DNA from 2 places in the Anabaenopsis sp. NIES-4685 genome. Region 1 is predicted to be linked to the other one. Evidence: riboswitches for the same ligand, from Rfam matches in the RefSeq annotation. Region 1 holds a riboswitch; the other holds the start of a gene.
What was found. A riboswitch is a leader RNA that binds a small molecule or an ion and turns the genes downstream of it on or off. The one in region 1 is predicted to bind cobalamin.

Region 1 (6,827 bases):
TGAATTAATCTGCCAACAGAAGAAGAGTAGTAAAAATAAGCTGGCTTTTGCTTCCTTTGACAGTAATCCGCAAAAATATGTAAAATCTCGTTTCTTAGGAAGTAACGTTTATTGGTAGCACTTAATTGCAAAATAAACTGACATAGAGTGATTTTTTCATCTGTGTCTAAACAAGTCACCAAACATTCATACATGAGCAACTCCAGCACAGTATCAGGTCACGACCTCAAATGTGATGCTAGAGGTACATTTCCCATATTTATATTCATAGAATAGATAGTATGAAAGCTGTTCACTTCTGGCTTCAGGATGAAACCCTAGCAATTCACTCTATACCTTCAGGTTTTAAATATGGTTACTTCCCCTGAAATCTACGTCCCATATGATTCCAATGAAGTCTTAGACAGTGGTGATAAAAAACCCTTTGCGCCCCTTTGCGCTTACCTTTGCGCCCCTTTGCGTTTAAAACTTCATTCCCACCCACTGAGTCACAGGGGACATAGCTCGCCAACCTAAAAACTTACCAATAGGTTCAGCTCTTTGAATAGAAACACGAGTGAAATTACCACCAACTTGATTATACCATTTAAATAAGGTTTGCTCCCCTTCTATGGTGACAACATTAGCTACCAACCGCCCACCGGGACGTAATGCTGTCCAACAGGTATCAAAAAGGTCTTCCGCCGTGACTCCACCGCCGATAAATATAGCATCCGGTGTAGGTAAATCTTTTAGGCTTGATGGTGCTTGACCGGGAATAATTTTGAGGTGGGGGGTTCCTAAAGCGGCGGCGTTGTCTGCAATGTACTTTAGTCTACCAGGATTCTGTTCAATGGCGATCGCCTGACATCGGGAATTAGTACGCATCCATTCAATGGAAATTGAACCGCAACCCGCGCCGACATCCCATAATAGTTCTCCGGGAGTGGGGGCTAATTTTGCCAAGGTAACCGCCCTGACTTCTCGCTTAGTTAATTGTCCATCGTGATGATAGGCATGATCTGGTAATCCTGGTAATCTGGGTAAGGGTATTACCCCAGGATCGGCAATACAATTAACTGCGATCGCATTGAGAGGGGCAATTTCTGTTTCACTCCAAGATGCGGCTGTACCTTGTACAATTCTTTCCTGAATACCACCCAGATGTTCTAGAACAGTAATTTTACTACCACCATAACCGCGATTTGTCAAGATTTCGGCAACAATTGCCGGTGTGTCTTTTCCGGCGCTCAAAATTAACAGTTGCGCCTGGGGATAAATGTAAGACTGGAGAAGAGACGCTGGACGACCGCACAAACTCAAGGTTTCTGTTTCGGTTAAAGACCATCCTAGTTTGGCACAAACGAGGCTGAAGGTAGAAGGCGCAGGGATGATGGTGATTTCTTCTAGGGGGAATTGTCGGGTAAGGGTGACACCGATACCGTAACATAAGGGGTCACCGCTGGCTAATACACAGATTAATTGACCCCGACGGCGGATAATTTCTTCTATTGAGGTGGTAATGGGTGATGTCCAGGTTATCTTCTCTCCTCGGTACACTCCCGGTAACATGGCCAAATGGCGATCGCCCCCTATAATCACCTCAGCTTGGTCAATCAGGGAACGTGCGATCGCACTTAAACCCTGTAACCCATCTTCACCAATACCAACAATCGATAGCCATTTACCTGTCATAGAAGCTGATAATAATTTCACTAGATGTGGTAGTTTTTCCGCTCCAAAATTGCGGAATTTTCCAACTTTTATGAGTGTGTTATAATCAATGTGCATTACAAGTTTTACACAAGTAATATATGGTAATATATATTTACTTGACTTGGTTAAATTTCATAATTAGGTTGATTATTAGTTGAAAATTAAAGCGTTGGATGTCAAAGCAGGCGATCGCATTATTGCCTACTGTAAGAATAAGATGCAGGTTTGCAAGGTGAAGCGCATCTTGGATCCTGGTTCCACTAATATCACACTATTGGTGTTTACATCTGAGCATTATCGTGGATGCTTAGTTTCCTGTGTAGTGCGGTTCCAGCCTGACACCTTAGTTGATTTAGTTAATTTTGCGTAATTACCCTAAGTCATTATCATAGGGTTAATGGAGGTTGTAAATACACTATCCAGATATACTCAGTACGATATTTAAGTGAATATTAAAAAAAATGCAGCATCCGGTGGGCTGAATACCTGATCATGTTAGATTAGTAAGGAAATAGGTTGGGAAACTCCGGTGTAATTCCGGGACTGTGCCGCAGCTGTAATGGTAAGACCAAAGCAGAATGTTCAGTTTTTTTACTTGCCAAGTCAGAATGCCAACCGTAACAGTGTCATCAAGACACATTATCTACTACCTGCGTCGCACAGGGAAGGAGTGAATATTTTGCTGTCCGGTTTTGCCTTATGTCCTGGATTATTTTATGATACACCAGCCCAAGATGGGATATTATCTCGCATCAGAATACCAGGTGGGATTCTGGATAGTAAACAATGTCATGCGATCGCAGATGTAGCGGAGAATTATGGGGGTGGTTATGTGGATGTGACTAATCGCGCTAACCTCCAAATCCGGGAACTGCGTTCGGGAATAAATACCAGCGTTCTCCAGAATTTACAAAATATAGGTATTGGTGCTGCTAATTTCGCTGTTGACCACATTCGTAATATTATGACCAGTCCTACGGCTGGTATTGATACCCAAGAATTAATTGATACCCGTCCCTTTGTGCAAGAGTGGGATAATTATATCGCCGCACACCCCAACCTATCAGGACTATCGGCAAAATTTAGTGTTGCTTTTGATGGTGGTGGTAAAGTTTCCGTATGCGATCGCCTCAACGATATCATGTTCGCTGCTGTTTTAATTGATGGTAAAGTTTATTTTCGTCTGTGTTTGAGCGTCGGCGATCGGGGAAAACCACCCCTTGATATGGGAATTGTATTATTGCCAGAGCAATGTTTACCAGTTTTAGCAGCTTTGGCTGAGGTTTACCGAAATCATACCCATCCTCACAGTGGACGCAAGCTGCGTTTGCGAGAGTTATTAAATAAATTGGGTTGTGAAAGTTATCTTAAAGAAGTTGAAAAACTCTTAGCTTTTAAACTCACTCTCCATCAGCGCTTTGACAGAACCAATTCTTCATCCCGTCTCGTGACCGAAAAAACATTAAACTTTAAGTATCCACATATCGGCGTTCATCCCCAGGGTCAGCAGGGCTTATTTTATATTGGTGTGGTTTTACCTCTGGGTCGGTTAGAAAGTCAGCAAATGCGGAGTTTAGCTGATTTAGCAACAGAATTTGGTAGTGGGAATCTCAGGTTAACTCCTTGGCAAAATCTGCTGTTGACTGACATTCCTCGGCGATCGCTTCCCAATGTTAAGCATGAAATAGCTACTTTAAATTTAGATTTCTCAGGGAGTAATATCAATAGTGCATTAGTGGTTTGTTCTGGTAATCAAGGTTGTGCAGCTTCAGCTACGGATACGAAAGGTGACGCTTTGATCTTAGCAAATTATCTCAAAACTCATGTTAGCCTCAATTACCCCGTTCATATTCACTTTAGCGGCTGCGAAAAATCTTGCGCCCACCATCGTAATAGTGATATTACTATGCTTGGTGTCAGCCTAGAATCAAAAAATGGTACTTTGGGAGCTTATCAGATTTATGTTGGTACAGGTGAGAGCAACCAAAAATTTGGTCGTCAACTTTATGAATATGTGAGTATGGACGAGATACCTGTATTGTTAGAACAGATGTTACAAGTGTATAAAATGCAATGCCGAAACAGCAATGAATCCTTTGGAGAATTTGTTAATCGATATGAGATTGAGCAATTACAGTTGTTGTTCTCCCCAGTGAGGTAGGTTTATTTCTGCTCCCATTCACTATTCACCATTAACTATTCCCGATTTTCCCATGTCTGACTACATCCGAGATGCTAAAGAAATTTACAGTAAGTCCTTTGAGATCATCAGATCGGAAGCCAAGCTGGATATGCTGCCGCCTGATGTAGCAAAAGTTGCTGTACGCCTGATCCATGCTTGTGGAATGACTGATATTGTTAATGACTTGGGATATTCAGCCGATGCGGTAAAGCGTGGACGCGCAGCACTAGCAGCAGGTGCGCCAATTCTGTGTGATTGTCGAATGGTTGCTGAGGGTATTACCAGACAGAGACTACCAGCAAACAACCAAGTTATTTGTACCCTTTATGATGTGGAAGTTCCAGCTCTGGCTAAACGGTTGGGTAATACCAGATCAGCTGCAGCGGTGGAATTGTGGCGCTTGCACTTAGATGGCGCAGTGGTAGCAATTGGTAATGCACCTACAGCACTATTTCACCTTCTGGAAATGCTCGAAGAAGGATTTTTCAAGCCAGCGATTATTTTAGGTTTTCCCGTGGGATTTGTGGGCGCTGCTGAGTCAAAAGCAGCACTAGCAGTAAATAGGCACAATGTACCATTTTTAACTTTATATGGTAGGCGTGGTGGCAGTGCGATCGCAGCTGCAGCAGTTATGGCCTAGGAACAGAGGAAGAATAATTATGCCAACCAAAGGCCGCCTCTATGGAATCGGTGTAGGGCCAGGTGATCCAGAACTACTGACATTGAAAGCACTGCGACTATTACAGTCCGCTCCCGTGGTGGCTTATCAGTCCGCAGTAGATAAAGACAGTATAGCCCGGGGTATCGTCTCTCAATATCTGTCTGGTCATCAAATCGAAGTCCTGTTTCACCTACCCCGCGCCTTAGAACCAGAAACGGCAAGTGCCATTTACGACCAAGAAGTGGCACCCATTGCCGAACATCTAGCCGCAGGACGTGATGTGGTGGTTTTGTGTGAAGGAGACCCGTTTTTTTACGGTTCTTTTATGTATGTTTTCACACGTCTATCTGAGAATTACCAAACGGAAGTTGTCCCAGGAGTTTCCTCACTCATGGCTTGTCCTGTGGCTTTGGGTGTACCTTTTACCTATTACAACGATATCATGACCGTTCTCCCCGCCCCCATGCCAGCCGAACAATTAATCACCCACCTACTAGCAACCGATGCAGCGGCGATTATGAAACTAGGTCGCCATTTTACCAAAGTGCGAGATGTTTTACATCAATTAGGGTTAGCATCACGGGCATTATACATTGAGCGGGCAACAATGGCACAACAAACAATTATACCCCTGGATGAAGTTGATCCAGATCAAGTCCCCTACTTCTCAATGATTATCATACCGACTAAAAGTCGGCTATAGATTTACCAACCAGTTCTGCTCATGGCGCGAATTTATAAACTCAGTAAAGTACCATCTTCTTCTGAATACATAACCGGTTTAAATAGAATTAGCGATCGCATAAATGATACGCAAATTCGGTTACTTAAGGAGCAGTACTATAGTCCTAATCGCACAGTTACAGCTACACAACTAGCAAATTTAGTTGGTATCAAAGGTTGTGTTGCAGTTGTTAACTATCTATAGTCATCCTATTTGACTTGAGAAATTATCAGTGAGGAAAGGGAACACCGGATCAGGGAACAGGGAACAGAAATTGTTCATGAATCATTTAGGATTGCTATATATTGAAGTTATAATGTGTATAGGCTTGAAAATTTGCTATAATGATTAACTTAATTTGCGGGTCTGAGCTATGATCACTTGTCTAGATGCAGCTCGCTACTTTATTGCGAGGGCTTATGAGGACGGTATAGAAGCCCAAATGACTAACATGAAGGTTCAAAAGCTTCTCTACTATTCACAAAGTTTGTATTTAGCATTATATAATCAGCCATTGTTTGATGAGGAAATTCAAGCATGGCGATATGGTCCAGTATGTCCTGTTGCTTACAGATTTTACAACGAATTTGAGGCGCAACAGTTACCCATACCCAGCCAAGAATCGTTATTACAAATACCTGAACAAGAGAAAAACCTGCTAGAAGAAATTTGGGGATATTTTGGTAGCTACCATGCTTATTACCTCAGTGATATGACGCACTTAGAGTTTCCGTGGAAAAAAGCACGTAAGGGTTTACCTCCAAACGCCAGTTCTACTGAGCCGATTTTGCTAGAGGATTTGAAAGCTTTGGGTTATCAGAAACTTGATTTAATAGAACGAGACCATCCTGCTTATCAACCTGTAATGTGCCAAGTTTTAGAAGACGCTTGTAATTCAGAATCCTCAAATCCCATTAGTAAAGGAGAGGTGCGTGACTGGCTCAACTCCCTTCTTGATTGAAAAATATGATAATTTCCAGCGTTCCTTTAAAAAATTAGCAAAATTTCATGGTTCTACCTTTGTGGAGCTAGTCGCCGAAGCTCTGGAAAATTTAATAGATGACCCATATCCCTATAACTCCCGTCAAGAACCTTTACCTGGCAAAATTAAACTAACAGCAGGATGGACTTTTCATAAATTGGAAATGCGAGTTTCTCAGGGAGCATCTGGACAAATCAGGTTAATGTATTTAGTTAATGAAAGTACTTGTAGCATTAGCCTAGTTTGGATTTATAGTCATGAGCAGTTTGCCAAACGCCCGACTGACAGAGATTTGAAAAGTGTTATTCAAGAAATATTAGACTGTTAGCGCCCAATTATCTGTTTCCATCTGTGGTTTAATATAAAACATCTAATTAAATTAAATAATGATCAAGATTGCACCTGCCATTGTGGTACTTAGTCAAAACAGCGTCCCACTAGCCCGCCAAATCATCAGCATACTACAGGGTGGGACATTATACGGTTTGGCAGGTCGCACATCTAAGGTTGATATTACTTTCACGAATTTTGGTGAAACATTACGGGAATTATTCGCACAGGGAACACCCTTAATTGGGATTTG
Region 2 (6,827 bases), 720 kb from region 1:
AAGTAATAGCGGTAATGGGTTAGGCTAGCTATGATGCACCTCACAAAAAATCAATTTACACGGTAAGCCTGTGTCTGATATACCGCTACATAGATATCTCCCTCGCCTCCCTGAAGCCGCACTACAAGAATTCATAGAATGGTGTGTTTTAGAGCAAGCAAAAGCCGCAGAATGTAATTTTACTCCAGACCAAAGTAAGTTAAATAACTTACCACCCACAGAGTATATTACCCAACTCATTGACCAGTTTATGAAGGTGAAACCTGACCCCATTAAAGCTGGTTTAGTAGCTGCGATCGCCGGGAAAGAAGCTGACCAACATGGTTTATCTGGATTGGCAGTTATAGCCGATTTTATAGCACTTTATGTCAAGTATTTAATTCCTAAAGATGGCAATACTCCACAACAAGCAGAAATGATCTTAACGGACGCATCAAAAAAGCAGTGTGAAAAGTTTATGGAAATTGCCAAAAAATATGATGTGAAATTATAGTCTTTTCCATAACTGATTATTCAGAGGTTTCGTGTATCACTCGCAGCCTCTGATTTAGCCACCAATGATGACCTAATTAAAAAACTCTTGTTAACTATTATCGGTTGCGGTAACCTCAACCGCAGTGACGACGCTGTAGGCGTAATTATTGCTCAACGCCTACAACAATATCTAGCCCAAAATCCCCATCCCCATGTGCAAGTATATGACTGTGGAACCGCTGGGATGGAAGTAATGTTTCAAGCTAGAGGTAGTCAAGAATTAATAATTATTGATGCTAGTTCCACAGGTTCAGAACCAGGTGCTGTATTTCAAGTCCCCGGACAAGAACTAGAAGCATTACCAGAACCTAGTTATAACTTACATGATTTTCGCTGGGATCATGCTTTAGCAGCTGGGAGGAAAATCTTTAATCAAGACTTTCCCCAACAAGTAACAGTTTACCTGATTGAAGCTGCCAATCTTAATTTAGGACTAGAGCTAAGTCCGGTAGTGCAAAATTCTGCTGATTTAGTTTTTCAAGAATTAGTCAGTAAATTGAATCACTAATTACGCCCAATCACGATAAACTGAAAGTTCATCTACCCTCATTTCAAAAGGTACACCCTGACTATCGGGGGGACAAACCCGAATTTTAGCACTGCTGATAATAGAGTGAAGTAATGTTCCCATGGGGACAATTTTTTGTAAAACCCGCCAGTTAGTAACTTGATCCGGACATTCAATTACTAGTGTCATCGCATTAGCGCGGGTTGTCACATACCAGCGACAATTAGAGAGTAGATTTTGAATGGTGCGATCGCACCCGTGATAAAAATACCTACTAATAGAATACTCTAGTTGTTGCCGTAGTATAATATCTGCCGATGTCGGCTGCATAGGATGAGAATCATCACTATCAAAATAGAAATTATTCTTAGCCATCTCTCGTTATGATCCTAGTTATTTGCCAATAGCCATTCCATAGAGAACATCTTGAGTTTCCTCATCATAAAAAGCACCAATTACAGTACAATTAATTCCCAAATAGTTGCTAACTAAATAAATTTTGTTTCCCACAAAACCAGCTAATTGCATAGCTGTTTGATAATTTGTCTATTCAGATACCAAAAACCAAGTTACAGCGCCACCTCTGACAATGAATGGCCTGATTGACGCATTAGTAACCCGTCTGTTCTCTGAAATCACCCGCTTTGAGCAAATGTGTACCTTTATATAATCCAGGTAACATCCCCTCTACGCGATAACAGAGTAAATTTCGATTTTCTCAAAATCATCTGTTGGTATTGGTTGTGCGATTTGTCGCCAGAGATATAGATAATCTTCTTGAGAAATAAACTGTTTCCGGAAACGTCTCGCTCAACGTCTATTTCACACAATAGGATAAAACTTATCTCTGTCAAAGTTAAACTGTGGCTGTTGTAATGGCTGTACTGGACTCTGCTGCAAAGCGGTTGCTTGATACCTATATTGAATAAATTGATCAGCTTCAAAATAATGTGTACCCCAGACAAAAGAAACCCGCAGTCCCAAAGCTCTAATTGGCTTGTCTTGGATTTGGACTGAGATTACCCCAGCAGTGATAAGCTCTTTATTTTTCAAGCCTAACAACCTATTGACATCAAGTTTATCAAAGTCAAAAATAAGTTGTATATCTTGGTTATGGAGATCAGCTGATGCTGCAATCACCCCTAAATGATGACCGCTATCCAGAAAGCAATATCTTAGTCTCCTATCCTGATATTTCCAACTAGACCTATAATAAACACAACTAATTTAAAAAAAGCATCACTTGATACTTTTTGCTGGTATAATATGATTTTATACTCCATCATCAATTAATTCATAGGTGAGTGCGAGACAATTATTGTCAACTTCCAAATGATAGATACCATCCACCATTCCCCACATCCCACGAAGTAGATAAACCTCCCTAGGATATAAAGCCCTTTCCTGGGTAACTGCACTAGTTAGCCAGATAAACGAATGCAGGGGATTATTGAGATTTAATTTCACCCCCCTAAAATTTGGCATAAACTTTAAATTAATGGGGATGAGTGTAAGGATCTACATAATTTGGACTCACCTGTATAGATAAGTAATAATGCTTAGTAGCATATTAGTAAAGCCTGTCTAAATTATTACCTTTCGGCGTTTTGAAGTAACCTTAATATCTCCATATTGCTAGCTAAATCTATAGCCCTACAATCATCAAAATTCCTTAAATTTAAGTTAGGTTTGTGTTGTATAAGTAACTTAGCCACCCCCGTCTTCCCTGCTGATGCTGCATACATTAAAACAGTTGCACCGTTATCATTTTGGTTATTAATATCAATTTCTGTAGCTAGGAGTAAGCTAATTAGCTCATAATGATTACCACAACAAGCAAACCATAAAGCATTATTGCGATCATAATTTTTGGCATTAATATTCACGCCTAAGTCAATTAGCTCTTTGACTACTGCATATACTCCTTCTCTAGTAGCTTTTATCAAGGCTGTGTCGCCATTTTTACCTTGTCGATTTAAGTTATTGGGATTATAACCATTTGCTATCAGCCATTGCTGGGTAACTTCACTCAATTTTTGCTTTTTGATCTGATTCATAACTAATCCTTGATATCCCTAAACGGACTCATCAATTTGAATAGAGGTTTATAGCGAACTAGAAAAAGTCCAGAATAAGATTTACGCAGATTATCATGATTTTTTTGTTGCATCTATCTCCGGTCATGCTGAAGTTTTAGCTGCACCCAAGTTCAGAGATAAATCTTGGCAGGGTTTTTTGAGATTTAAGTTCACTAGCAACAATTTAGCTTATTTATATATTATCACTCTGATAAGTTTGAATTATGAATGATTTATAAAGATCCCCATACATCTGTAGAATAATTGGCTGAAGAAAATCTAAAAATGCAGCTAAATATACAGCTAAATTACAAATCTAATAAACTAGATATTTTTTTGTATCGTTTGTATTTAGGCCATGTTGTAGCTTACTTACTGCTACTGATGCCGTAAATGCCTTACAGGATGTCTGAACTTTCTGATTTAATGTGTGATAAATTTGACGAAAATATGCTAAATTACTATATATTCGGTTCTAATAGAAATTAACTATTAGAGGTAAGGGGGAAAGTTCGGTGTAAGTCCGGCGCTGTCCCGCAGCTGTAAACCGATTTTAGATTTTTAGTTTGAGATTTAAAACACCAAAAACACCAAATTTAAAATTTAAAATTGCCTAAGTCAGAATACCCGCCGATATAAAAGTAAATTAAGCTACAATCTACGAGGTATAGATGAGAGCAGAACATACAATATTTGTTTGTACAACCTGTGGGAGTAAATGGGAAGGTGGTAAACGTGTGGGTGAAAGTGGGGGAGAAATACTTCTCAAGCACTTACAAGCACATTATCCCCATTGGGAATTGAACACGGAGTTTAGGATTCAACCGGTAGAATGTATGAGCGCATGCGATCGCTCTTGTGTTGTTTCCTTTGCTTCACATGATAAATATACTTATCTTTTCGGGGATCTGTCTCCTGAGCTATCGCCAGCAGAAGTAGAGGGTATATTCCAGTGTGCTGGTAAATATTATGCACACCCACAAGGTTTGTTACCCTGGGGTGAACGTCCAGAACCTCTCAAGAAAGGAATTTTAGCCCGTATTCCAGCAGTACCTACGCCCTTACAGATAAATTGTACTGAGGCAAAAATCTGTAATTAAAAAAAAGATGAAGGATATACTTCATCCTTCATCTTGATTGCAGTTTAGCAGTGGGTGTAGTAGATGAAAAGATAATGAACCACAGATAAACACAGATGAATATCAATAAATCTTGAGTTTATCTCGGTGAAAACTGCTGTAAGCAAATATTGCTGATAGTAGCGGTTTAAGCAATATTCTATACAAGATATGCTTCTTGGTGGGTCTTAATTGTGCAATTAGAGCGAGGATAGGTAACGCAAAGTAAAGCGAATCCTTTAGATACTTGCTCGTCATCTAAGAAGTTTTGATCAGATTGATCAATTTCACCTTCTACAACTTTTCCTACACAACTCGAGCAAGAACCTGAGTGACAAGAGAAAGGTAATTCAATACCATTTTCTTCTGCTGCATCCACAATGTTAGTATCTTCATCTACTTCAATTGTGGTGTCCAGTCCTTCTTTTTTGTTGATTAATCTCACTTGGTAGGTAGCCATTTTCCGATTCTCCTCAAAATTTAGACGCTCAGATGGATTTCTCGAAGTTTATCTAGTGAACTCTGCGAGTAGCAACGCGGAAGACAGCAGCACATTGATGGGGTTCAATTCCAAGTACTATTTGCAAGGTATCCCCGTAGGTGTGCCATCATCTGTTTTGAAGGATTTTCCGCAACCGCAGGTATCACTTGCATGAGGGTTAGTGAACTTAAAGCCACTTTCCATTACCCCTTCTACAAAGTCGATGATTACCCCTTCTAATAACGGCGCACTTTTGGCATCAACATAAATCAGCACATTCCCCTGCTGAATTACCAAGTCATCTGGTTTTGGTTTGCTGGTGATCTCAAGACCATATTCATAGCCACTGCAACCACCATTTTGCACAGATACACGGATACCTTTTTTAGTCTCGTTATTATCAGAGGCTGAACTTCGTAAAAATGCCCGCAGACGAAATTCTGCTTTTTCTGTTAAGCTAACAGCCATTACCTTTCCTGCCGATTTCTAGTGTGGGGATTTGTGTCAATTATGACTAAAACTACGTTGTACAATTGCTGGTAGCTTCCATTGATGGGGAGTGACCATATCTCCAAGGCGCAGTGTTACCACATACAGGACAAGCGCGATCGCGCTGAGAACGGCGCTTGGCAAATTCCATGCGATTCAAGTCAATGGTCAGCAATTGCGATAACAGAGGTTGACTAAACCCAGTAATCAGCTTGATCGCTTCCAACGCTGTTAGACAAGCTAGTGTCCCAGAGACAGCGCCGAGAACTGAAAAAGCACGTCTGTCCCATTCCGGCTTTTCTGGAAACAAACAGGATAAACAAGGAGTTACACCTGGAATAATGGTAGTTAAGTAAGCCTCCATCCCGTCCATTGCTGCTTCCACCATCGGTTTACGCCAGCGTACACAAGCTTCATTGAGCAAATTGCGTTCTGTAAAATTGTGCGCGCAATCTAGCGCCATATCAGCCGATTGTACCAACGAGTCTACATTTTCTGGGGTGATGTAATCATGAACTACTTCCACCTGGACATCAGGATTAATTGCTTCCAGAGTTTCTTTAGCCTTGAATACCCTTGGCTTACCTACCCAATCATCAGTCATTAAAATCTGACGATTCATATCATCCAAGCGCAAGTCACCACCCCGGACTAGGATTAGCCGCCCAACGCCCGCTACTGCTAAGTAAAGCGCCGCCGTACCGCCTAATCCCCCCACACCCGTAACCAGAACTGTTGCAGACTTCAGGCGTTTTTGAGCTAGTTCGCCAAAATTTGGGAGCATCATTTGGCGACTATAGCGTTCCAACTCGGTAGGCGTTAGGTTGATCACTTTTTACCTCCTAATCAGAAGTGATTTCTGTCAGCGTAACTACATTCTTGGGCTTCTCATTAAACACCTTGAACAGCTTTTGTTCATGGGGGGTTGATTCCAGGAAAACATCATAAGCTTTTTGCAAAGCCAAAGAATATTGATCAAGTCTTTCTTCTGTACTCAAATCAGGAGCATGATCATCAACTTCCGCCATATATTGCGAAAATTTCTTCAAAATATGTAACCGATTTACATTGACAATTTCTTGGTCGTAGGGCAAATTAAAAAAATTAAAAAATTCCTCCGCATCTACCAGCTTTTTGAATTCATTCATAGTTCCACTCATTGAGAATTCTCCAGAATTTTGAGTTGTTGCTTAAGCTCATCTAGCTGTTGATAGATTTTATAAGTCGCAGCCGCCACATCCATAAGTGTTTTGTAATCTGTGGGCAAACCTTCAGCTAAATCATGCAGGTCCATCTTCATTTGACCAGCTTTACTATTCAGGCGCTTAATTTGGTTTTTCAGTTCTGTAATACTTGTTTCGCTCACTAGTACTCCTTATGATCAACACCGCAGAAAAATCCCCATAAACACCTTTGTATCTATTTAGCAGTTTCAGATCCCGGACTTCTTTCATAAACTCCAGACTCTTGAGCATCTACACCAGAAGTCCGGGATCTCCAAAGCTGTTTTAAAGGTTACCTACCTCGGCGAATCTTTTACCTAATTCAATACCTTTCTGCACATAGGCTTCTCCCTCCTGGGCTAATTTTTCTAGGGAGTCAAAACCAAATCTGTGCGC

Region 2: it holds a riboswitch for cobalamin, as region 1 does, so the genes downstream of both, AC6IZ0_RS00670 (DUF1636 family protein) here and cobG (precorrin-3B synthase) in region 1, are expected to answer to the same signal.

The regions. Positions count from the first base shown of each region.
Region 1 covers NZ_AP043602.1:4,066,043-4,072,869, reverse strand. The annotation lists gene AC6IZ0_RS17585 (sucrose synthase) at 1-194, opposite strand, end outside; gene cbiE (precorrin-6y C5,15-methyltransferase (decarboxylating) subunit CbiE) at 463-1,674, opposite strand; gene AC6IZ0_RS17575 (hypothetical protein) at 1,850-2,065, shown strand; adenosylcobalamin-variant (AdoCbl-variant) riboswitch at 2,199-2,317, shown strand; gene cobG (precorrin-3B synthase) at 2,366-3,856, shown strand; gene AC6IZ0_RS17565 (precorrin-8X methylmutase) at 3,909-4,517, shown strand; gene AC6IZ0_RS17560 (precorrin-2 C(20)-methyltransferase) at 4,537-5,241, shown strand; gene AC6IZ0_RS17555 (hypothetical protein) at 5,263-5,466, shown strand; gene AC6IZ0_RS17550 (Panacea domain-containing protein) at 5,636-6,223, shown strand; gene AC6IZ0_RS17545 (hypothetical protein) at 6,216-6,572, shown strand; gene cobJ (precorrin-3B C(17)-methyltransferase) at 6,631-6,827, shown strand, end outside.
Region 2 covers NZ_AP043602.1:146,033-152,859, forward strand. The annotation lists gene AC6IZ0_RS00635 (hypothetical protein) at 71-493, shown strand; gene AC6IZ0_RS00640 (hydrogenase maturation protease) at 581-1,042, shown strand; gene AC6IZ0_RS00645 (hypothetical protein) at 1,043-1,417, opposite strand; gene AC6IZ0_RS00650 (nitroreductase family protein) at 1,436-1,570, opposite strand; gene AC6IZ0_RS00655 (hypothetical protein) at 1,865-2,182, opposite strand; gene AC6IZ0_RS00660 (hypothetical protein) at 2,315-2,527, opposite strand; gene AC6IZ0_RS00665 (ankyrin repeat domain-containing protein) at 2,635-3,099, opposite strand; cobalamin riboswitch at 3,574-3,769, shown strand; gene AC6IZ0_RS00670 (DUF1636 family protein) at 3,792-4,220, shown strand; gene AC6IZ0_RS00675 (2Fe-2S iron-sulfur cluster-binding protein) at 4,399-4,698, opposite strand; gene AC6IZ0_RS00680 (HesB/IscA family protein) at 4,816-5,187, opposite strand; gene AC6IZ0_RS00685 (HesA/MoeB/ThiF family protein) at 5,240-6,040, opposite strand; gene nifW (nitrogenase-stabilizing/protective protein NifW) at 6,051-6,368, opposite strand; gene AC6IZ0_RS00695 (CCE_0567 family metalloprotein) at 6,365-6,574, opposite strand; gene AC6IZ0_RS00700 (NifX-associated nitrogen fixation protein) at 6,717-6,827, opposite strand, start outside.